2 regions of the Dysosmobacter sp. Sow4_B12 genome follow, and region 1 is predicted to be linked to the other one. Evidence: predicted binding sites of a transcription regulator. Region 1 holds the regulator's gene; the other holds the start of a gene.
What was found. Region 1 encodes CtsR, which represses protease genes until heat stress. Its sites were predicted from a motif close to AAGGTCAANNAAGGTCAAAT; they were not measured.

Region 1 (11,350 bases):
TTCTCCCGCAGGCCCTTCAATATCTCCAGAGACGCCTCCTGGCTGGGCTCGCCCACCTGCACCGGCTGGAACCGGCGCTCCAGGGCGGCGTCCTTTTCGATATACTTGCGGTACTCGTTGAGGGTGGTGGCGCCGATGACCTGGATCTCGCCCCGGCCCAGGGCCGGCTTGATGATGTTGGCCGCGTCCACGGCGCCCTCGGCGGAGCCGGCGCCCACGATGGTGTGCAGCTCATCGATGAAGAGGATCACGTTGCCGGACTTCTGGACCTCCTCCAGCACCTTCTTGATGCGCTCTTCAAACTCGCCCCGGTACTTGGTTCCGGCCACCATGCCGGAAAGATCCAGGGACAACAGGCGCTTGTCCAGCAGGTCATCGGGCACATCGCCCATGACGATCTTCCGGGCCAGTCCCTCGGCGATGGCGGTCTTGCCCACGCCGGGCTCACCGATGAGGCAGGGGTTGTTCTTGGTGCGGCGGGAGAGGATCTGGATGACCCGCTGGATCTCGCTGTCCCGCCCGATGACCGGGTCCAGCTTGCCGGAGCGGGCATCCGCCGTCAAATCCCGGGTAAACTCCTTCAAGGTCTTGTTTTTACCGCCGTCATCCTTGGCGGCGGCCTTTGCTCCCTCGGCGCCGCGGCCGCGGGGGCTGTCACTGAGCTTCTGCATGAGGGCGGTGTACAGGTGCTTGGCGTCCACACCGGCGGTCCGCAGGATTCGGACCGCCATGTTGTTGCCCTCCCGCAGGATGCCGGCCAGCAGGTGCTCGGTGCCCACGTAGTTGTAGCCGCCCCGGATGGAATCCTCCATGGCGATCTCCACCACGTGCTTGGCCCGGGGCGTCAGCCCCTGGGCGGGATTGCTGCCGGGCAGGCCGACGCCCACGCTGGTCTTGATGATCTCCACGATCATATCGTCCGTGAGGCCCGCCTCCGTCAGCACGGTGTGGGCAACGCCCTCACCCTCCCGGATCAAGCCCAGCAGCAGGTGCTCGGTGCCCACGTAGCCGTGGCCCAGCTCCCCCGCCGCTTCCTGGGAAAGCCGCAGAGCCTCTTCGGCTCCGGGCGTAAATTTATTTTCATTCATAGTGCTTACCTCCCTTTTGGGAATATCCTGTGGTTACTTGCTCTCCTTGTGTTCCGCTTCCAGCTGGTGGATCTGGTCCCGCAGCTGGGCGGCCCGCTCAAAGTTCTCTTGATGGACAGCCTTCTTCATTTCCAGCTTTAAAGCGTTCACCTGGCGCATATAGGCGAAGCGGCTCTGCTCCTCCTTGCCCACCAGGTCATTCTGCTGCTTCTGCTGCTCCTCCTGCTGCTGGACCGGCGCCGCACTGAGGGCGGGCATCTCGGCGAAGAAGTCGTCGAAGGGGTCCTCCAGCAGCCAGCCGCTCCGGCCCATCAGACTGGGCATGGGAGAGAAGAAATCGTCGAAAAAGCCGTTGCCCAGCAGGCTTCCGCCGAAGAAATTCTGCATCATGGAGCGGTTGTGGGCCGCGATTTTCTGGGTGTAGCCCAGCTGCTCGGCGCATTCGCTGCAAAGGTGCTTTTCCGTGACCTTGCCGTTGATGTTGCTCTGGTAAATAAAGGTGACTTCATTCTTGCCACAATTCTCGCATTTCATAATCGATTCCTCCTATATCGCATCTATCTATTATTCATTGCCTGATTTGATGCCGGTCATGCGCTTACACCTGTAAGATCAAGACCTGCTTCATAATATCCGCCCGCACCCGGTCCCGGGATTCCCGGGGCACAGCGGAAAGCGCCTTGTCGCCCACGGCGGCCAGCAGGCTCCGCGCCACAGTCTCCTCCAGCGCCTCGGTGTGGACCAGATTGCTGAGGATGGCTCTGGCGGAGGGCAGGTCCACCTGGTCGCCCAGGGAATTGATGACATGCATCATCAGTGTCTGCCGGTCCACCTGGACCCGGGTGATGCGGATGTATCCGTTGCCGCCCCGGCGGCTTTCCACGATGTAGCCCCGCTCCGGGGAGAACCGGGTGCTCATGACGTAATTGATCTGACTGGGTACACAGTTGAAGCGCTGGGCCAGATCATTGCGCTGGACCTCCAGCACACCGTTTTCCGCTTCGTCCAGGCTCTCTTGAAGAAAGCTGGCGATCAAATCCGAAATCCCCACGCACGTACCATTCCTTTCTGTTGAAAGCCTATTTCATTTTGACTTTGACTTTCTTTAACCTTTTGTTCTGATGCTAGTATACCACCGTCCGGTCAATTGTCAAGAGGTCATTTTTGACTTTCTTTGACCTTTTTGAAAACAAATTATGAACGGCAATTCTTCTTTGCAAAATCAAAGACAAATTTTTAACGGGATATGCTTGCTTTTTCAGAATTGTATGGTAAAATGAAAATCACAAATCTTATGGAGGTGCTTCCCATGGCTTACAAGATTACTTCTGCCTGCGTCAGCTGCGGTTCCTGCGCGGATGTCTGCCCCGCTGGTGCCATCAGCCAGGGCGACGATCAGTATGTGATCGACGCTGCCGCCTGCCTGGACTGCGGTTCTTGCAGCGACACCTGCCCCAACGGTGCCATCGTCCCCGAGGACTAATCTAAAAGGGATACATAAAAGCCCCGCAAGCTTAAGCTTGCGGGGCTTTTTGTTTTCCGCTATAATGCACCTTAGCAGGAGAGGAGGCTGGCACCATGGAACACTGGGAACGCTTAAAACCCGGCGGATACTGCTTTGTCTATGACGACGAGCTGTTCCCTCCCGGAACGGACACGTTTGCCCTCTCCTCCCTGCCCAAGCTGCGGCCGGGGCTGCGGACCGTGGACCTAGGCTGCGGCACGGGACTTTTAGGGCTGCTGCTGATGCAGCGGCAGCCGGGGCTGCGCGTTACCGGCGTGGACATCCAGCCCCAGGCCATCCGTCTGGCGGAGCGGGCAGCGGAGGAAAACGGCCTCGGGGGCCAAATGACCTTTTACGCCGCCGACCTGCGGGAGGTCAAAACCCTGTTTCCCACCGGCAGCTTTGACCTGGCGGTGTGCAACCCGCCCTATTACCCGCCCCGGAGCGGCGCCCTGGCCCCATCGGATACCCGCCGCACCGCCCGGGCGGAGGTGGCCTGCACGCTGGAGGATGTGTGCCATGCGGCGGCCTATCTGCTCCGCTGGGGCGGCAGGCTGTGCCTGGTCCACAAGCCGGAGCGGCTGACGGACCTGCTGGAGGCCATGCGCTCCGGCGCCATGGAGCCCAAGCGGCTGCGCTTCGTTCAAGTGCGGGCGGACCGAGCTCCCTCCCTGGTGCTGGCGGAGGGGTGCCGGGGCGGAAAGCCGGGCCTCACCGTGGAAGCGCCCTTGATTTTGCAGTATCCCGACGGCTCCCCCACGGCGGAGCTGGACGCCATCTATTTCAGACAACAGGAGGACTTGCCATGAGCGGCACCTTGTATCTAGTGGCCACCCCCATCGGCAACCTGGGGGATTTTTCGCCCCGGGCTGTGGAGACCATGGAGGCAGTGGATTTCATCGCGGCGGAGGACACCCGGGTATCCGTGAAGCTTTTAAACCACTTCGGCATCAAAAAGCCCCTGGTCAGCTACCATGAACACAACCACGTCTCCGCCGGGCAGAGCATCCTTGCACGGCTGCAGGCGGGTGAATCCTGCGCCCTGGTGACGGACGCCGGCACCCCCGCCATCTCCGACCCCGGCGAGGACCTGGTGCGCCTATGCGGAGAAAACGGCGTGGAGGTCATCGCCATTCCCGGCTGCTGCGCGGCGGTGAACGCCCTGGCGGTCAGCGGCCTGCCCACGGGGCGCTTCACCTTTGAAGGCTTTCTCACCGTCAACAAAAAGAGCCGCAAGGCCCATCTGGACAGCCTGCAAAATGAAGAACGGACCATGATCTTCCACGAGGCGCCCCACAAGCTCCGCACCACGCTGGAGGACCTGTGCGCCGCCTTCGGCCCGGAGCGGCGGATCGCCCTGTGCCGGGAGCTGACAAAACTTCACGAGGAGACCCGGCGCTGCACGCTAGGGGAAGCCGTGGCCTATTATCAGGACCGCGACCCCAAGGGCGAATACGTGCTGGTGGTGGCCGGCGCGGAGAAGCAGGAGGATGCCGCTGTCACCTTGACGGACGGCGTGGCCCAGGTGCGGGCCTTGGTGGAAGGCGGCATGCGTCTGAAGGACGCCGCCAAGGAGGTCGCCGCCCACACCGGCCTCTCCAAAAACGAGCTGTACGCCGCCGCCCTGGAAAAGTGAGGCATCAAAAACATAAAACCGCTCCGGCTGATCAGACCGGGGCGGTTTTTCCATGTTCAGCAAGCGCGGCGCTTACAGAGCTTTCAGTTCCTTCAGACATTTTGGGCAGACGTTCTTGCCTTTGAATACGGTGATGTCCTTGGTTCCGTCGCAAAAAATACAGCTGGGTCTGTATTTTTTCAGAATGACGGACGAACCCTCCACATAGATTTCCAGTGCGTCTTTTTCCGCGATGTCCAGGGTGCGGCGCATTTCAATGGGGAGCACGATTCGACCCAATTCGTCGACTTTTCGCACAATTCCAGTCGCTTTCACAGTATTACTCCTTTCCTGCCGATATTTCTCTCGTTTTGGCCTACTGACAATATCACAACCTGTCATTAAATGTCAATTTAAACTTTCAAAAATTCAAACTTCATTCACAATTTTGCGCATTTTTGATAAAAGGAGGAAATGCTTATGGCCATGTCGCGGATATGGGGCGGGATGGTCCTCCTCTCCCTGCTGTTCGGCGCGGCTACCGGCCGCATGGACGCGGTGTCGGAGGCCGCCCTCTCCGGTGCCCAGAGTGCGGTGGAGCTGAGCCTGTCCATGGCCGGCGTGCTGTGCCTGTGGTCCGGCGTAATGGAGATCATGAACGTCTGCGGCCTCTCCGGAAGTCTTGCCCGGGCCTTCCGCCCCCTGCTGCGTCGGCTGCTGCCGGAGGCCAGCCAGGACAGCGAGACCCTGGCGGCGGTGTCCGCCAATGTGTCGGCCAACCTGCTGGGCCTGGGCAACGCCGCCACGCCCCTGGGCATCCGGGCGGCCCGCAGGATGGCCCGGGGCTGCGGCGGCGTCGCCAGCGACGAGCTGTGCCGGCTGGTGGTGCTGAACACCGCCTCCATCCAGCTGCTGCCCGCCACCATCGCCTCCGTCCGTGCCGCCGCCGGCTGCCGGACGCCCTTTGACATTCTGCCAGCGGTGTGGTTTTCCTCCGTTCTCTCCGTGGCGGCGGGGCTGACGGCGGCCTGGCTGCTGGCCCTGGCGGGAAGGAGGCGGTCATGAATCTCAGCTCCCTGGTGGTCCCCATACTGCTGGCGGCGGTGGCGGCCTTTGGCCTTGGCCGGCGGGTGGACATCTACGGCGCCTTGACCCACGGTGCCGAAGAGGGACTGACGGTGCTGCTGCGCATCGTTCCCGCCCTGGTGGGCCTTTTGACCGCCGTGAGCATGTTCCGGGCCTCCGGCGCCATGGAGTGGCTCTCCGGCCTGCTGGCGCCGGTGCTGGGCTGGCTGGGCATCCCGTCAGAGACGGCGCCCCTCCTGCTCATCCGCCCCATCTCCGGCAGCGGCGCCCTGGCGGTGGCCACGGACCTGATGCGCACCCACGGGCCGGACAGCTACATCGGCCGGGTGGCCGCTGTCATGCTGGGCAGCACGGAGACCACCTTCTACACCATCGCCGTCTATTTCGGCTCCGCCGGCATCCACCGCACCCGCCACGCGGTGCCGGCGGCTCTGGCCGCGGACTTGACGGGCTTTGCCGCCTCCGCCCTGGCGGTGCGCCTGTTTTTCCGCCCATAGAAAAGCACCGCGGGCAAAACGTCCGCGGTGCCTTCGCAGCGTTTCAGTTTTCCGGAAGATAGGGCTCCGCCACGGGGACCGCCCCATAGGACCGGGTAAACTCACCGTCCACCAGGAACTGCACCTCGTCCACGCTCTCCAGGGAGCATAGGGACTGTACCAGTGCCCGGACAGCTGTCAGCAGCGCCTGCTCGTCCGTCAGCTCCGGCAGTACGGCCGAGCTGAGGTTCACATAACACGCGTCCTCCTCCAGCCAGGCGGATTTCACCCGGAAGGCCTCCGGGAACACGGGCCGCAGGCCCTTTTCCTCCGGTCCCTCCTCCAGGGCCTTGATGACCGCGCCTGCCTGGGTATCACCCTCATAGAGCTTCAGCTCCATGTCCGTGGGGACCAGCCGCCCCTCCTCATTCTGGAAGTACAGCGTGACCGCCACCGTGCCCACCACATCCTCCGTGGTGGTGAAAAGCACATCCCGGGGACGAAGCCGCTGGGTGCCCCGGTAATCCAGCTCCTGTCCCCGGACTGTGACCCGCACCTCGGATATTCCCGGCAGCTGGGTCAGCGTCAGCGTGATAGCGTAATCCGCCAAGGTCAGCGACACGCCGGACAGCGCTCCGTAGGCCGCGGTCAAGTCCACCACGGCCCGTCCGCCCTCCAGCGTCAAGGTATTCAAGACCGTTCCCGTGGGAAAGGGACTTTTCAGCGATTCGTCCAGCGGGCCCTTCAAAAGCTCTGTCAGCAGCTCTTCCGCCATCCGGGCGGTATCCTCCCGGGAAATATCGGCAGGCAGGTAGATCTGCTCCGCCCGAAGGGCGTCGCCGCCGGCTGCGGCCGTGAGGTCCTTTTCCCGGAAATAGAGGTCGTAGCTCTCGGCCTCCTGCCTTCCCGCCACCGCCGCGTAGGTGCAGCCGGTGAGCACCGCCAGCAGGGCACACAGGGCAAGCATCCGTTTCACGATGGCTCCCCTCCCTTCCAGGGCCAGCGGGCGGTGAACACCGCGCCGCCGCCCGGGCGGTTGGCCGCGTCCACGGCTCCGCCCCGCTTTTCCACAGTGTCTCTCACGATGGACAGTCCCAGGCCGGTGCCGCCGGCGCTCCGGGAACGGGCCTTGTCCACCCGGTAAAATCGCTCAAACACCCGGTCGATGTCCGTCTCCGGGATGCCGGGTCCGTTATCCGCCACTTCCAGCACCACCCATTCCCCCTCTTTGCGGAGGGAGACCTGGACCGCGCCGCCGGCGCCGGAGTATTTCACGGCATTGTCCGTCAAATTGTAGATGACTTGATGGATCTCATCCCGGGTGGCCATCACGGTGCACGCGCCGGCAGCCTCGTAGGTCAAATCCACCCGCCGTTCCTGGGCCACCAGGCTCATCATCCGCATGACCTGCTCCAAAACCGGCAGCACATCCACCCGCGCCGGCGGGTCCAGCACACCGCTGTCCAGCCGGGTCAGCCGCAGCAGGTCCTCGGTGATGCGGCTGAGGCGCTCCGCCTCCTGGCCGATGTCCGCCACGAACTCCCGGGTGGTGGCGGCGTCGATGTCCTCTGTCTGCAAAATGGAATCCGTCAGCAGCCGGATGGCGGCCAGGGGCGTTTTCAGCTCGTGGGAGGCGTCGGACACAAAGCGCCGCCGGGCATTCTCCGTCTTCTGCAGCCGGTCCGTGAGGCTGTTGAACTCCTGTCCGATCTGGGCGATCTCGTCCCGCCCCGGGATCTCCGCCCGGTGGCTGTAAGCGCCCTCCCGCACCTGGCGGATGGCGGTGAGCAGCCGTCCGATCTTCCGGGTCAGCGCCCGGGACAGCACCATGCTCAGCACCAGCACCATCACGGCGATGACGGCGGACAGCCGCAGCAGGTTTTCCTGCAGGCCCTTCAGCAGGGCCGCCTGCTCCGTGTCATACTCATAGGCGTACACGGCGCCGATGATCTGGTTTTGATACAGCACCGGCGAAGAGGCGCGGCTGCGGAAGGCGCCGCCCTGGTAATTGCAGATGAAGGCGTCGTTGCCCATCAAGGCCTGGACGATCTCCGTGTAAAGGGCATATTCCCCCACGGCGTTTCCGGTCTCCCGGGTGTCATAGAGGACCTTTCCGGCGCCATCCGTCACCAGGATGCGGGAAAGGCCCGTCTCCTCCACCACCGCCATGGCCGCGGAGACATTCTCCTCGTTCAGCTTGTCCAGGCCCGAGAGGGAGTACACCATAACGGACACGCTGGACTGGAGGGTGGTGGCCTTGGAGCGGAACACCAGGTCCTCCGACACCAGCAGGGGATATGTGTTCAGCAGCATCAGCACCGCCGCGATGACCAAAATGTAGCTGAGGCCGAATTTTACCTGCAGACTGCTCCAAAAGGAGCTCTTATCCCTTGAAATAGTACCCCACTCCCCACTTGGTCATGATGTGGTCCGGCTCCGCCGGGTTTTTCTCCAGCTTTTCCCGCAGGCGGCGGATGTGCACATCCACGGTCCGGTAATCTCCGGCGTAGGAATAGCCCCACACCACGTTCATCAGGTTTTCCCGGCTGTATACCCGCCGGGGGTTGCGCATCAAAAGCTCGATGAGGTCATACTCCTTGGCGGTGAGCTCCACGGTCTGGCCGTCCCGGATGGCCACCCGTTCCTCTGTGTTGAGGCTCAGATCTCCCGCCGCCAAAATGGCGCCCCGGTTCCGCTGCACGCCGGCGGCCCGCCGCAGCAGGGCCCGGACCCGGGCCTTCAGCTCCAGGATGTTGAAGGGCTTCGTGAGGTAATCATCCGCCCCGCACTCAAAGCCCATGAGCTTGTCGGCATCCTCGCTTTTGGCGGTGAGCATGATGATGGGCACATTGGAAAACTCCCGGATGCGCATGCAGGCCTCCAGCCCGTCCACCTCCGGCATCATCACGTCCAGGATGATGAGGTCGAACTGGCCGTTCCGGGCCAGCTCCACGGCGGCGGCACCGTCATAGGCGCACTCCACCTCGTAGCCCTCGTTCTCCAGATTGAATTTCATGCCCTTCACCAGCAGTTTTTCGTCGTCTACGACCAGGATCTTCATTTCGCTTCCTCTCTCTCCACAAAGACACGGCCCTCCAGGCCGGCCAGCTTCTTCTCTCCGATTCCGCTGACCTCCAGCAGCTCCTCCACGGTCCCGAAGGCCCCGTTGGCCTCCCGGTACGCCACGATCCGCGCCGCCAGCTCCGTGCCGATGCCCGGCAGGCCGGCCAGTTCCTCCGTCGTGGCGGTGTTTAGGTCCAGGGGCACAAGGTCCGGCACCAGCTCCTCCTGGGAGGCGGAATGCTCCGTCCGGATGCGCACCGGCTCTGTCCGGCGGGCGTCATAGAGGCTCAGCCCTGCCAGCAGGCACAAAAACACCGCCGTCAGACCCAACAGGCATTTTTCCGTTTTGGTGGCTTTTCCCGCCGCTCTCACTGTTGAACTCCCCTGTTTTTTTTGGTATAATGATTGTAATTGTCGAACCGTGTCACACGGCACGCTTCTTGGAAACAGCTAATCACAGTATATCATAGATTGCGGGAGTTGCACATGAAAGCAAAGCGTTTTTTATCTGTTTTTTTATTGTTCACGCTGCTGGTGAGCTTGACGGCCACCTCCTTTGCCGCCGCTGAGGAGCCGGTGCTGCCGGAGGACCCGGATATTCAGGCCAAGGCGGCACTGCTGGTGGACGCCAATACCGGCTCCATCGTCTATGCCAAAAATGAGCATCAAGAGCTGTATCCCGCCAGTCTCACCAAGATCATGACGGCGCTGCTGGTCATGGAGGCTGTGGACAGCGGCCGGCTGTCCCTGGACCAGGAGATCACCGCCTCCTCCACCATCGAGTCCCTGGACACCGCCGGCAGCACCGCCGGCATCAAAACCGGCGAGATCATGACGGTGGAGCAGCTGCTCTACTGCATGCTGGTGGTGTCCGCCAACGAGGCCTGCGTCATTCTGGCGGAGGCCGTGGCCGGCTCCGTGGACGCCTTTGCGGAGCAGATGAACGCCAAGGCCCAGGCTCTGGGCTGTGAAAACACCCATTTCGTCAACCCCACCGGTCTCCACGACAGCCAGCACTACACCTCCGCCTGGGACCTGTACCTCATCACCCGGGAGGCCTTGACCCATCCGGACTTCGTCCGCATCAGCGACACCGGGGACATCACCCTGCCCGCCACCAACCTCCACGAAGCCCGTTCCCTCCACTCCACCAACTACCTCATCTCCGTGTGGCGGTCCCGGGGCTATGTCAACAAGGATGCCCATGGCATCAAAACCGGCTCCACCTCCGAGGCGGGCCACTGTCTGGTGTCCTCCGCCGCCAAGGGCAGCCTCAGCTTCATCAGCGTGGTGTTGGGCTGTGACCGTCTGACTTTGGAGGACGGCGAGATCCGCACCATGAGCTTTTACGAGACCAACCGCCTGTTCAACTGGGGCTTTGACAACTTCTCCTATAAGAGCATCCTCTCCGCCAACGAATACCCCAAGGAGGTAGCGGTGTCCCTGTCCAAGATTGACCATGTCACTGTCCACCCCGCCCGGGACGTGGAGGTGCTGATGCCCAACGGCCTGGCGCCGGAGGACCTGGAGCGGACCATCACCCTGCGCTCCGACCCAGTGGAGGCTCCCATTGCCGCCGGGGACAAGCTGGGCACCATCCAGCTTTCCTATAAGGGAACGGTCTACGCCTCGGAGGACCTGCTGGCCCTCAACGACGTGGAGGCCTCCAAGCTGCTGACCTTCTGGCGGGATGTGAAGCTGTTTTTCGCCAAGCCCGCTGTCAGGATCGCCGGCATCGTGCTGGCGGTGTTGGTGGTGCTGGTGCTGCTGTGGAAGCTCATCTTCGGCCGCCGCCGCTACCGCTACGGCCGCAGCGTTCGGTCCAGTTCCCGCCAAAGCTACCGGGGCCGCCGCAGAAGATAAATCAAAAGGAGACTGCCAAGGCAGTCTCCTTTTTTCACACCCTTTACAGGTATTTCACCAACTCCTCCAGGGGCTTTCGGTCCGCGTGCAGGCGGGAGGGATGGGCGCCCTCCGCCGGATAGCCCAGGGGCAGCATGGCAATGGGGCACAGTCCCGCCATCTCCGGGAAGGCGGCCAGGAGCTTTTCCGGCTCGAACATGCCCACGTACGTGGTGCCAAGGCCCAGGTCGGCGGCTGCCAGCATCATCTGGGTGGCGGCGATGGCGGCGTCGATCTCGCCGTGGTTCTTGCCGTCGGTCTCCCGCTTCCAGGCGGCCTCTGGATCGTAGGCCACCACCAGGATCACCGGGGGATGGAAATGGGCTGCGGTGCAGGCGTCGGCCTTTTCCAGGGCCTCGGGGCTCCGGAGGACGAAAATACGCTGGGGCTGCAGGTTGTGGGCGGTGGGAGCGTTGCGTCCGGCCTCCAGAACGGCGGCCAGTTTTTCCGCCTCCACAGGACGGTCACTGAACTTGCGAAGGGAGTAGCGCTCCGCGGAAAGCTTTGCAAAATCCATGGAAGATTCTCCTTTTTCTCTTTTGATACTGGGATTTTAGCACACTCTCCCCCGCTCCGCAATCCCTTTGTCAGCGGCGGGGCATCCCGCTGCCCATGC
Region 2 (11,350 bases), on a different contig from region 1:
TGATATCGTGCCCGAGGGAGCCTATGAAATCGCCCGCCGCAGCCGGGGAACACCCCGCATCGCCAACCGGATGCTGCGCCGAGTGCGGGATTTCGCACAAGTTAAAGCTGACGGCGTCATCACAAAAGATGTGGCGGATCAAGCCCTGTGTGCACTGGAAATTGATTATCTGGGATTGGACCCGGTGGACCGGCGGATGCTGGGAGCCATCATCGATAACTATAACGGCGGTCCTGTGGGGTTGGAAACCCTGGCGGCCACCATTGGTGAAGAGTCCGTTACGTTAGAGGATGTATATGAGCCGTACCTCATGCAGTTGGGATTCTTGACTCGGACACCTCGTGGCCGGTGTGTGACGCAAAAGGCGTATCAACATTTGCATAAACCAATCCCTGGCGGCGCAATGCCAGAGGGGGAGATGGAGCAGCTGATGCTTTGACACGTATTCTTGCATAGTGTCAAATCGCAAGTTCGGATCGCAAGTTATGATACAAAATTACAATTCATATAAACTCATACAATTAGAAGGGAACCATTATTTATGGGTAAATTATTTGGTACAGACGGCATCCGCGGTGTCGTGGGTGAGAATCTGACTGCGGATCTTGCCTATCGGGTAGGCCAGGCGGTAGCTACGGTCCTCATGGAAGACAAGGGAAGCCGCCCCGAGGTCCTTATCGGTAAGGACACCCGTGTTTCCTCAGACATGCTGGAATCCGCTCTCATGGCAGGTATCTGCTCCGTGGGAGGTGATGTGAAGCCCGTGGGTACCATCCCTACTCCTGCGGTGGCATACTTGACCATTAGGGAACAGGCGGACGCGGGCATCGTTATTTCGGCCAGCCATAATCCTTATGAACACAATGGCATCAAGGTTTTCAGCAGCCAGGGCTACAAGCTCTCTGACGCAGTGGAGGCCCGCATTGAGGAGCGTATCCTCTCTGATGCACCCATGAAGCTCCGCACGCGGGGAGAGATCGGCCGCCGCCACCACGGGATGCGGCAGCTGAAGCGGGAGTATATTGACTTTGTGGCATCTACCATTGAATCTGACTTGGCTGGTATGCGAATCCTGGTGGACTGCGCCAACGGTGCCGCCAGCGCCACAGCGCCGGAACTGTTCGGCCGGTTTAAGGCCAGTACGGATTTCATCCATCGAGACCCGGACGGTGTCAATATCAACAACCGCTGCGGTTCCACCCATTTGGAAAGTCTTGCAGATGCTGTTGTGAAAGGCGGATATGACATCGGCGTGGCCTTTGACGGTGATGCAGACCGCTGCTTGTTGGTGGACGAAACCGGCGCTACTATTGATGGAGACAAGGTCATGGCTGTGTGCGCTGCGGATATGAAGCGCCGCGGCAAGCTCAACGGAAACACCATCGTGGCCACCGTGATGAGCAATCTAGGACTTCATGAATTTTGCCGCAACGCAGGACTGAACTTGGTCTGTACCGCTGTTGGTGACCGTAATGTATTGGAGAAGATGCTGGAGTGTGATTACCGTATCGGCGGTGAGCAGTCTGGCCATACCATTTTCACGGAACTGGAGACCACCGGTGATGGGGAAGTGACAGCTCTGCAGTTTTTGCAGGTGCTTTCCATTTCCGGCAAAAAGGCTAGTGAACTGGCTTCCTGCTGTGCCGTGTATCCCCAGGTGCTGGTGAACGTGGAGGTGCCCCACAGCGGAGGTGTGAAGGAGAAAATCATGGCCTCCCAAGTTTTGGCAGACGCTGTGCGGGAGGAGGAAAAGGCCTTGGGTGGAAGCGGCCGGGTGCTGGTCCGCGCCTCCGGCACCGAAGCCCTCATCCGGGTTATGGTAGAGGCAAAGACGGAGGAAACTGCCCAAGAGGTTGCTGATCGTCTGGCGGATTTTATAAAATCACTAAAAATCTAAGGCTTCTAAACGGAATTTTTGATAATTTGCTTGACATTTTATGGGATAGACGGGTATAATAACATATGTTCAAGGTTAAAGATCAACCATTCCAACAGATGGAGACGCGAAGTGACGAAGACCTTTGCCAGCTGGCTGCTCAAGGCAGCCGGGAGGCGGAAGAGATTTTGGTTTCACGCTATAACCGGCTGGTTCGTACCTGTGCCCGTCCTTTTTTCCTAATCGGCGGTGACAGTGAGGACTTGACGCAGGAGGGAATGGTGGGCCTCATCAAAGCAGTCCGGGAATATGATGCCGGTAAGGCAGCTTCTTTTCGGACCTTCGCAGAGATCTGCATACGAAGCCGACTGTATTCCGTACTCCGCGCCGCTGCGCGGGATAAGCATCTTCCGCTCAACCAGTCGGTTCCTCTGGATACACCCTTCTTTGATAGCAATTCCTACACCTCTGGCTCCGGCGATTTGGCGCAGGGCAACCCCGAGACTTTTTTAATCGAACGGGAACGCACCGCGGCTCTCCTGGCTGGTGTCCGGAAACAGTTGTCCGAATTTGAAGCGAAGATTTTGGGGTACTATTTGGACGGTCTTTCATGCAGGGAAATTGCCGAGACGGTAGGCAAGCCCCCAAAGTCCGTGGACAACGCTGTGCAAAGAATCCGCCGTAAGGTGGCACAGCAACTTCTTTCCGGCGAATTCAGCGAGAGCTGAACGCAATATATTTTTCTTTTCAAAGAGAGGGTAAAATCATGTACGAAGACAAGACTTTAGTGTGCAAAGAGTGCGGCCAGGAGTTCGTGTTCACCGCTGGTGAGCAGGAGTTCTATGCTGAGCGCGGCTTCCAGAACGAGCCCCAGCGCTGCAAGGCCTGCCGTGATGCTCGCAAGAACGCCGCCCGCGGCCCCCGCGAGTACTTCACCGCTGTTTGCGCTGCTTGCGGCGGCGAGGCGAAGGTTCCTTTCGAGCCCAAGTCTGACCGTCCCGTTTATTGCAGCGAGTGCTTCGCCAAGATGCGCGATCAGCAGAGATAACAAGCCGGTCTTCGGTTTTTATAATTGCGATCAGAAAAGAACACCTGCCCATATGGACAGGTGTTCTTTTTCATACCTAATTCGTGTATTTGGAGGCGTTATCTGAACTTCATGTGCCAAATGCTTGGCGAATCTCCATGTCAGCGAAAAAGCAAGATTTCGCGCATTTTCTATTGAATTCGTGAAGAGAATAGAGTATAATACCCATGCTGAATTTTTGATTGGAGGAATATTCCCATGATTACGATTACCAAAGACACCATTATCGGTGATATTCTTGACATTGCTCCTCACACCGCACCCATTTTCCTGTCTATTGGCATGCACTGCCTGGGTTGCCCCTCTTCCCGGGGCGAGACCGTGGAGGAGGCCTGCATGGTCCATGGCGTGGACTGTGACAAGCTGCTGGCCCTGGTGAACGAGGAAGCCAATAAGGCTCAGTAAACACCTGGCAGGACGCATACGGGGCGAGCCCGTATGCGTCCTTACAACGATTGCCGGAGGAACCTATGGCAAAACGAGAAATGGAGCTTTCCCCCAGGCTGCGTCTTTTGGCAGACTGGGTGCGCCCCGGTTCAAAGGTCGCTGATGTTGGCACGGATCACGCCTACCTGCCTGTGTGGTTGGTGCTCCATGGGCGCGTGAGCTCTGCCATTGCCAGTGACCTTCGCAAAGGTCCTATCCAGCGAGCCAGGGAGAACTGTCGTCGTCACGGTACAGACGGTGTGGACTGCCGTTTGTGCGATGGCTTGAGTGGTATTGAACCCGAGGAGGCAGACACTGTCATTATTGCCGGTATGGGCGGAGAGAATATCGCTGCCATCTTGGCGGCCGCTCCTTGGACGAAGGACGGCGCCCACACGCTATTGCTCCAGCCCATGAGCCGGGACGCGGTGCTGCGGCGCTTTTTGGCGGAGAACGGTTACGTGATCCTGCGGGAAGCATTGACCTGCGAGCGGGGCAGCTACCTGCCTGTTATGGAGGTCACCGCTGGCGAGATGAAGCTGACAGAAGGGGAATTGTATGGCGGTGTAAAGATGCTGCACGATCCTCTGGGAGATCGGTATCTCATACAGGCGATCCTGCGCTTCCAGAGCGCCGTGGCCGGGCTGAACCGCTCGTCCAGCCCGATGGACCGGGAGAAGGCGGATGGTCTGCGGGACATCCTCACCCAGCTGATGAACATGAGAGAGGAGTGGCGTCATGCCAACTGTGCGGGAAATTGAACAGGCCCTCTTTGAGTTGGCCCCCGGAGAGGCCGCCATGGAGTGGGACAATGTGGGACACCTCCTGGGGGACCCGGACCAGACCGTGGAGCGGGTGCTGGTGGCACTGGACATCACGGAAGGTGTGGCGGACGAGGCCATCGCCTCTGGCTGCCAATTGATCGTGGCCCATCACCCCATTATGAACTGCCGCTGGACGCCGGTGCAGAACATCCGGGACGATACCTTTCAAGGGCATCTGCTTTTGAAGCTGCTGCGGAACAATGTTTCTGCTATCTGCATGCACACGAACTTGGACATTGCGTGGGGAGGGGTGAACGATGCTTTGGCCCAGCGGCTGGAGCTGGTAGACCCTGGGCCCCTGTGTGAAAACGGATTGGGCCGTGTGGGCGAATACCCGGAAAGCGTAGCCTTGGCGGATTACGTTCGCTTCGTGTGCCATGCCTTGGGCTGCAATGGCCTGCGGTATGCCGATGCTGGAAAGCCTGTGCGTCGGGTGGCTGTTGGCGGTGGCGCCTGCGGGGAGTTTGAGGACGATGCCATTCGAGCCAGTTGTGATACGTATGTCACTGCTGACCTCAGCTACCACCAGTTCTTGGACGCGGCAGGGAAAGGTATCAACCTCATTGATGCAGGCCACTTTCCAACGGAGGATCCCGTCTGTGAAAAAGTCATTGCGTATTTAACGGACCAGTTCCCGGAACTGGCTGTTACCAAATCCGCTTCCCACCGGGAAGTGATTCAGTACTATGTTGAAGGAGAGTAACTATCATGTCTGGACATTCCAAATGGCATAATATTCAGAAAACCAAGGGTGCGCAGGATGCAAAGCGATCCGCCGCATTTACCAAGATTGCGAAAGAGATCATTGTGGCCGTCAAGGAAGGCGGTGGTTCCGGCGATCCCAATAACAACTCCCGTCTGGCCACTGTCATTGCCAAGGCTAAGGCTGTGAATATGCCTAACGAGAACATTAAGCGCACCATTGACAAGGCGCTGGGTGCCGGCAGCACCGAGAACTTCGAGGCTGTTACTTACGAGGGCTATGGCCCCGGCGGCGTGGCTGTCATTGTGGAGGCTTTGACCGACAACCGTCAGCGCACTGCGCCTGAGGTCCGGCACGCTTTTGACAAGTGCAACGGCAACCTGGGTGCGCAGGGCTGCGTCAGCTGGTCTTTTGATAAGAAAGGTGTTATCGTCATTGACAATGAGGATGGCGAGTTGGACGAGGACACTGTTATGATGGATGCGCTGGAGTCCGGTGCTGCCGATTTTGAGGCTGACGGTCCTGCCCTGGAGATTACCTGTGATCCCGATGCCTTTAACGATGTGGTAAAGGCTCTGGAAGAGAAGGGATACAGCTTTGTTAACGCCGACATTGAGATGGTGCCTCAGAATTACATTACCTTGTCCGATGAGGGTGATGTGAAGAATATGAACAAGCTCATCGACATGTTGGAGGACAGCGATGATGTCCAGAATGTCTGGCACAACTGGGATAACGACTAAACGAAATAAGAAAAGGACGGCTTAAGCCGTCCTTTTCTTATTTCGTATAATTGCACAAAACTTACATTTTGTGCAATTATACGAAAAAGAAGTACTCTACTACTGGTCGGTTGCCTTTTTCCAGGGAAGTGGGTATCTTGAATGTGAGGTGAATTACATGAATAAAGAACGGTTGGGAATCTTTATCGCGGAGAACCGCAAAGCCCTGGACATGACCCAGAAGGACCTAGCGGAGCGTTTGCACATCACGGATAAGGCCGTCAGCAAGTGGGAGCGGGGAGTTTCACATAATTAAAGATACCACACCAATCCCATGCTGACTTTTGCTCAACCGATACAGCCGGAGGGCTGGATAACAAGAAAAGGCGGTATGCGCCCCGTGGAGGGGTAGCGTACCGCCTTTTCTTGTGGGGGTTTCCAAAGGGGGCAAAGCCCCCATTTGGCACACGACTTTGCGAAGCAAAGTGTAGTGTGTTATACCTGCTGGCGTGGCTGACGGGGGAAACGGGGTGCGGTGCTTTTTGCGCCCCGTTTGCTCCGGCAGGAAAACAGGCTGAATTTTTGTGAATGGGAATGAACAAAAAATCGGGCTGGTTTCAGAGAACGGCGGCAGGTATATGAAAGCCCCGTCCCTCGTCCTACGCTCCGACTTGTGGACAAAATCTCCCGAAGCTGTGGCCACACTCCCGGAAAAGTAGCAGGACAGCGGGCAACCGTCAAGGCTGAAATGAACGGTTTTATACCCGGCCTTGACCGCCGCCCTCCGTCCCGCTGAACGGGCAGACAAGGCGGCCAATCCCTCAAAGTGCTTGGCCGCACTTTTTTTAATTTGGGAGCGTTCTCCCTTGCAAAATTGAAATGGGCGGGAAGCCATTTTGTGGCTTTCCCGCCTTGATTACCTTTTGCAAAGACGGGCGGGGCTGTCAACGGCGGCGCATGAAATGCGCCGTTCATCTTGACCGTTGACTGGCTCGGCTGGCTTTGCTATTCGGTAGCCAGACGAATGCTTTTGGTCGCCATGTTATTTCTAAAAGCAAGATCATGTTCTACGAAGATCATGGTAGGAGAAAATTCTCTAATCAGATTTTCAATTTGCATTCGAGAATAGATGTCAATATAGTTAAGAGGTTCATCCCACACATACAGATGCGCTTGTTCACAAAGGCTTTTTGCTATCAACACTTTTTTCTTTTGTCCCGCCGAAAAATCTTCCATTTTCTTTTCAAACTGTATTCGTGAAAAATCCATTTTCCGTAAGATTGCCTTAAACAAACTTTCATCAACACGATTGGCTTCCGCAAACTCTGATAACGAACCGTTCAGCATAGAAGTATCTTGAGGTACATAGGACAATATCATGCCAGAACCTATTGCAACTGTCCCACGATGTTCTATTTGTTGCCCAACCAGTAGCTTTAGAAGGCTCGTTTTCCCAGAACCATTTTTTCCATAAAGGGCAATGCGTTCTCCCTGTTTTACTGTAAACGAGATTGGCTGGCAGACATTTTTGCCGTCAAAAATCGGTACAACATCAGAGAAAGTCACTAAGGTATCTGAAAAATAGAGAAGCGGAGCGATTTTCAAATCTTCTACGGTTTCCAAATTTTTGAGAAGGCCGGACTTTTCCTCGATTGCACGTTGCTGCCGCACTTCGATAGCCTTTGAGCGTTTCATCATTTTGGCAGATTTGTGACCAATATACCCTCGATCAACCGGGCCGTTCCCATATTTTGACGCTTCAATTCGGTCTGACCAGACAGAAGTTCTTTTAGCTGCCTTTTGCATATTATCAATGCTTTTTTTCAGCTTCACATTTTGAGCGAGTTCAAATTCTTGTTGACGCTGGAAGTTGGTAAACCAAGTAGAAAAATTTCCGCTTTGCACTTCGATGTTTGACCGATTGATCGACAGGATATGGTCAACACAGCCATCTAAAAAACAGCGATCATGAGAGACTAAAATGAATCCCTTTTTCCGTTTCAGGTATGCTGAAACGGTTTCTCTGGCTTCCATATCCAAATGGTTTGTCGGTTCATCAATCAGTAAAAAGTGTCCATCATTCAGAAAGAGGGTGGCAAGCAGCACCTTGGTCTGCTCCCCATTGGAAAGCGTAAAAAATGGTCTCCAAAGCACATCATCACGGACTTCCAGATAGGATAGTTCTCTCAACAGCTCCCATTCTTCCGCCAGCGGGCAGACTTCCGAGAGAATGTCCGCAGTTAATCTGTTTTTATTGCTAACAGGGTATGGAAAGTAATCAAATTGCACAGAGGCTTGTATTTTCCCATGGTATTCGTACTTTCCAAGCAGAAGATTTAGAAAAGTTGTTTTACCTCTGCCATTTCTACCAATGAACCCAAGTTTCCAATCTGTATCAATTTGAAAATTGACATTTTCAAAAATGTTATCATAGCTGGATGGATAGGCAAAGGTAAGGTTCTCGACTCGGATCATCGACATATCGCATTCCTCCTTTATTCCGGGGATAAAGAACATAAAATAAGAGCTGCAAGAAAGTCAATTCTTGCAGCTCGTCACAGCATAATAGTACCACCCCTATCAAGAGTGATACGCCTACGATATATCGAGTGAATAGACTTTTAACTTTCTTGCAATGGGTACAATGGTACTGTAAAACACAGTATCACTGTATATTCCAATTTATTTGCAAGAAAAGTTAATCATCTTTCCACCTCACCTCTAATTTTATGTATGTTAGTGTATCACAAAGACACAAGCAAGTCAAGGAAAAGGGCAATGATGATAATGAGTATAAGGCAGGGTACTTTCTGTTTTTGCTTCTCTGCGGGATATGAGATTTCGTAAAATCCGATTTAGATGTTAAGGCTCATGTATAAAAGCGGATAAGGATTGCCCTGTTCGTCAAGGTCTGTCCTTTTATAAACCTGAAAGCCCATGTGTTCATAAAAGCCCTTGGCCTGTGGGTTTTGCTCATTCACAGCCACCCGCTCTACGGCATAGGTTTTAATCCCATATTGGAGCAGGCGCTTTCCGAGCCCCTTTCCTCTTTCTTCCGGGGAAATGAACAGCATATGTGTTACCTCCACAACTTCAAATTTACTGTTCAGTTTCTTCCATTCTACCACAATTCCGAGAGCGTGGAAATGGGGGGATTTTCAGGCAGATTTCCCACCTTTCGGATATACGGGACGGGCGGTCATTTCGGTGTAGACTTAGGTTAGTTCATCGATGGACAGCACCTTGAAAACCGAATGACCGTCCGAAAAGGAATACCCCCGGCTGGGGAAGCACCGCAAGGAGCCGACTTCTGGACACTTTGTCCAGAGGTCACTTTGGGACAAGTTGTCCCGAAGTTATGGTGAGCGTGCCAACGCCGGAACACGCCGCAGGAATGGGGCAGGAAGCCTTTTCGGGGAGAACGGCAGCGGAAAGCAAAACGGAGGGAACGCATGAAAAATAATCCCTACAAAGACTTGCCGCCGCTGGAATGCAGGCCGGACGGTTCCCTTTACCGCATGACCCCGGCGCAGCGGAAACGGGCAAGCGCCCTGATACGCCGGGAGTGCTGTTGCTGTGAGGACGGCAACTGCATTGCCCTTGACGATGGGGACACCTGCACCTGCCCGCAGACGATTTCTTTCTCGGTCTGCTGTAAGTGGTTCCGCTGGGCGGTCTTGCCGCTGGACGGGACGCTGGAAGCGGAAATTTTCCGGGATAAGGACTTGAAACGCTGTGCGGTCTGCGGCGGTGTGTTCGTCCCCAAATCCAACCGGGCAAAATACTGCCCCGGCTGTGCCGCCAGAGTTCACAGGCGGCAGAAAACAGAAAGTGAACGGAAAAGGAGGTCTGCTGTGGACAGTTAGGAGCGAAAAAAGCCTTGATTTATCAGGCTTTGCAAGCCCCAAACCGGGGCAGGTGGTATAAAGTATCGCCCGCCCCGGAAAACGGGCTTCTAACCGTCCACAAAACGAACTATGACAAATACCATCTATATCCACCAGCCGGAAAAGGCGTTCAGCTTCACCCGGCTCCCGAATTTTCTCTTTGAAGCCCCCACATTCAAGCCCCTGTCCAACGAGGCAAAGGTTCTGTACGCCTTTATCCTGCGCCGGACAGAGTTATCCCGCAAGAATGGGTGGGCGGATGACTGCGGACGGATTTTCCTGTATTACCCTATCTGTGAAGTGGTCACACTGCTCCATTGTGGGCGGCAGAAAGCGGTGAATACCCTGCGGGAACTGCAATACGCCGGACTGGTGGAGATCCAGAAGCAGGGCTGTGGAAAACCCAACCGCATTTTCCCAAAATCCTATGAAGCGGTTCCAAACACCGACTTTAAGAAATCCCGTTCTGGTACACCGGAGGACTGAAAACCGTACCCATGAAGTACGGAAATCACTCCTGAGACGTACGAAAACCGGACGGTATATAGAAATACAAAGATAAAAAGACTGATTTATATTCTATCCATTCCAATCCTATCCGAGCTATTTTCTGCGGGATTTTCCCTGTGGAAAACCCCGGATAGGAAAGGAATGGGGAAAGGAGCAGAATGGCACAACACGCAATTTTACGGTTTGAGAAGCACAAGGGCAACCCGGCAAGGCCGCTGGAAGCCCATCACGAAAGACAGAAAGAACAGTATGCCAGCAATCCCGACATTGACACAAGCCGGAGCAAATACAACTTCCATATCGTCAAGCCGGAGGGACGCTATTACCACTTCATTCAGAGCCGGATTGAGCAGGCCGGGTGCCGAACCCGCAAGGACAGCACACGGTTTGTCGATACGCTGGTAACTGCCAGCCCGGAGTTTTTCAAGGGGAAATCCCCAAAGGAGATACAGGCGTTTTTCCAGAGGGCGGCGGACTTCCTCATTGGCCGGGTAGGACGGGAAAATATCGTGTCGGCGGTGGTACACATGGACGAGAAAACGCCCCACCTGCATTTGACCTTTGTTCCGCTGACAAAGGACAACCGCCTGTGTGCAAAGGAGATTATCGGCAACCGGGCAAACCTGACGAAGTGGCAGGACGATTTTCACGCCTATATGGTGGAGAAATATCCTGACTTGGAGCGTGGGGAGAGCGCCAGCAGGACAGGCCGGAAGCATATGATATAATTGCCATAGAGCAAAAGTATTGTAAGCGTGGGTTGTTTCTTTAGAAGGAGGATTTTTACGGTGAAACAACCTTACAATACTACCATTTACAACACGGCTCTTTATATGCGGTTAAGCCGTGACGATGAAAGCTATGGTGACAGCGTAAGCATTGAAACGCAGCGGACAATCCTGCAACAGTACGCAAGGGAGCAGGGGCTTCATGTGGTCGGGGAATATGTGGACGATGGGTGGAGTGGGACAAACTTCGAGCGTCCGAGTTTCCAGCGCATGATGGACGATGTGGAAGCCGGAAAAGTAAACTGCATTGTCACCAAAGACCTGTCCCGTTTCGGGCGGGAGCATGTGATGATGGACTACTATCTGGAATTTCTGTTCCCGGAAAAACGGGTGCGGTACATCGCCGTTGCGGAGAATGAGGACACAGAAAAGGGACTGTCCGATTTTGTGCCATTCAAAAACCTGTTCAACGAATGGTTCGCAAAGGACACCAGCCGCAAGGTAAAAACTGCTTTCAAGGCAAAGTTTGCCGCCGGACAGCGTATCAGCGCCTATGCTCCCCTCGGGTACAAGAAGCACCCGGAAAT

Region 2: the regulator CtsR is predicted to act here: its motif matches at 8,965-8,984, upstream of ACTQ4R_RS01410 (cysteine-rich VLP domain-containing protein).

Annotation. Positions count from the first base shown of each region.
Region 1 covers NZ_JBQKKR010000003.1:172,143-183,492, reverse strand. Annotated here, with positions in the region: gene ACTQ4R_RS05985 (ATP-dependent Clp protease ATP-binding subunit) at 1-1,088, opposite strand, end outside; gene ACTQ4R_RS05980 (UvrB/UvrC motif-containing protein) at 1,122-1,622, opposite strand; gene ACTQ4R_RS05975 (CtsR family transcriptional regulator) at 1,687-2,124, opposite strand; gene ACTQ4R_RS05970 (DUF362 domain-containing protein) at 2,398-2,571, shown strand; gene ACTQ4R_RS05965 (tRNA1(Val) (adenine(37)-N6)-methyltransferase) at 2,667-3,401, shown strand; gene rsmI (16S rRNA (cytidine(1402)-2'-O)-methyltransferase) at 3,398-4,228, shown strand; gene ACTQ4R_RS05955 (AbrB/MazE/SpoVT family DNA-binding domain-containing protein) at 4,301-4,543, opposite strand; gene ACTQ4R_RS05950 (spore maturation protein A) at 4,694-5,272, shown strand; gene ACTQ4R_RS05945 (spore maturation protein) at 5,269-5,790, shown strand; gene ACTQ4R_RS05940 (GerMN domain-containing protein) at 5,834-6,736, opposite strand; gene ACTQ4R_RS05935 (sensor histidine kinase) at 6,742-8,103, opposite strand; gene ACTQ4R_RS05930 (response regulator transcription factor) at 8,153-8,830, opposite strand; gene ACTQ4R_RS05925 (ComEA family DNA-binding protein) at 8,827-9,204, opposite strand; gene ACTQ4R_RS05920 (D-alanyl-D-alanine carboxypeptidase family protein) at 9,319-10,695, shown strand; gene ACTQ4R_RS05915 (nitroreductase family protein) at 10,739-11,251, opposite strand; gene ACTQ4R_RS05910 (hypothetical protein) at 11,322-11,350, opposite strand, start outside.
Region 2 covers NZ_JBQKKR010000001.1:271,608-282,957, reverse strand. Annotated here, with positions in the region: gene ruvB (Holliday junction branch migration DNA helicase RuvB) at 1-439, shown strand, start outside; gene glmM (phosphoglucosamine mutase) at 542-1,897, shown strand; gene ACTQ4R_RS01455 (sigma-70 family RNA polymerase sigma factor) at 1,963-2,604, shown strand; gene ACTQ4R_RS01450 (zinc-ribbon domain containing protein) at 2,643-2,924, shown strand; gene ACTQ4R_RS01445 (DUF1858 domain-containing protein) at 3,162-3,368, shown strand; gene ACTQ4R_RS01440 (tRNA (adenine(22)-N(1))-methyltransferase) at 3,434-4,150, shown strand; gene ACTQ4R_RS01435 (Nif3-like dinuclear metal center hexameric protein) at 4,128-4,916, shown strand; gene ACTQ4R_RS01430 (YebC/PmpR family DNA-binding transcriptional regulator) at 4,922-5,659, shown strand; gene ACTQ4R_RS01425 (helix-turn-helix domain-containing protein) at 5,817-5,954, shown strand; gene ACTQ4R_RS01420 (Lsa family ABC-F type ribosomal protection protein) at 6,644-8,119, opposite strand; partial or broken gene ACTQ4R_RS01415 (GNAT family N-acetyltransferase) at 8,494-8,724, opposite strand; gene ACTQ4R_RS01410 (cysteine-rich VLP domain-containing protein) at 9,091-9,504, shown strand; gene ACTQ4R_RS01405 (replication initiator protein A) at 9,616-10,011, shown strand; partial or broken gene mobV (MobV family relaxase) at 10,194-10,757, shown strand; gene ACTQ4R_RS01395 (recombinase family protein) at 10,824-11,350, shown strand, end outside.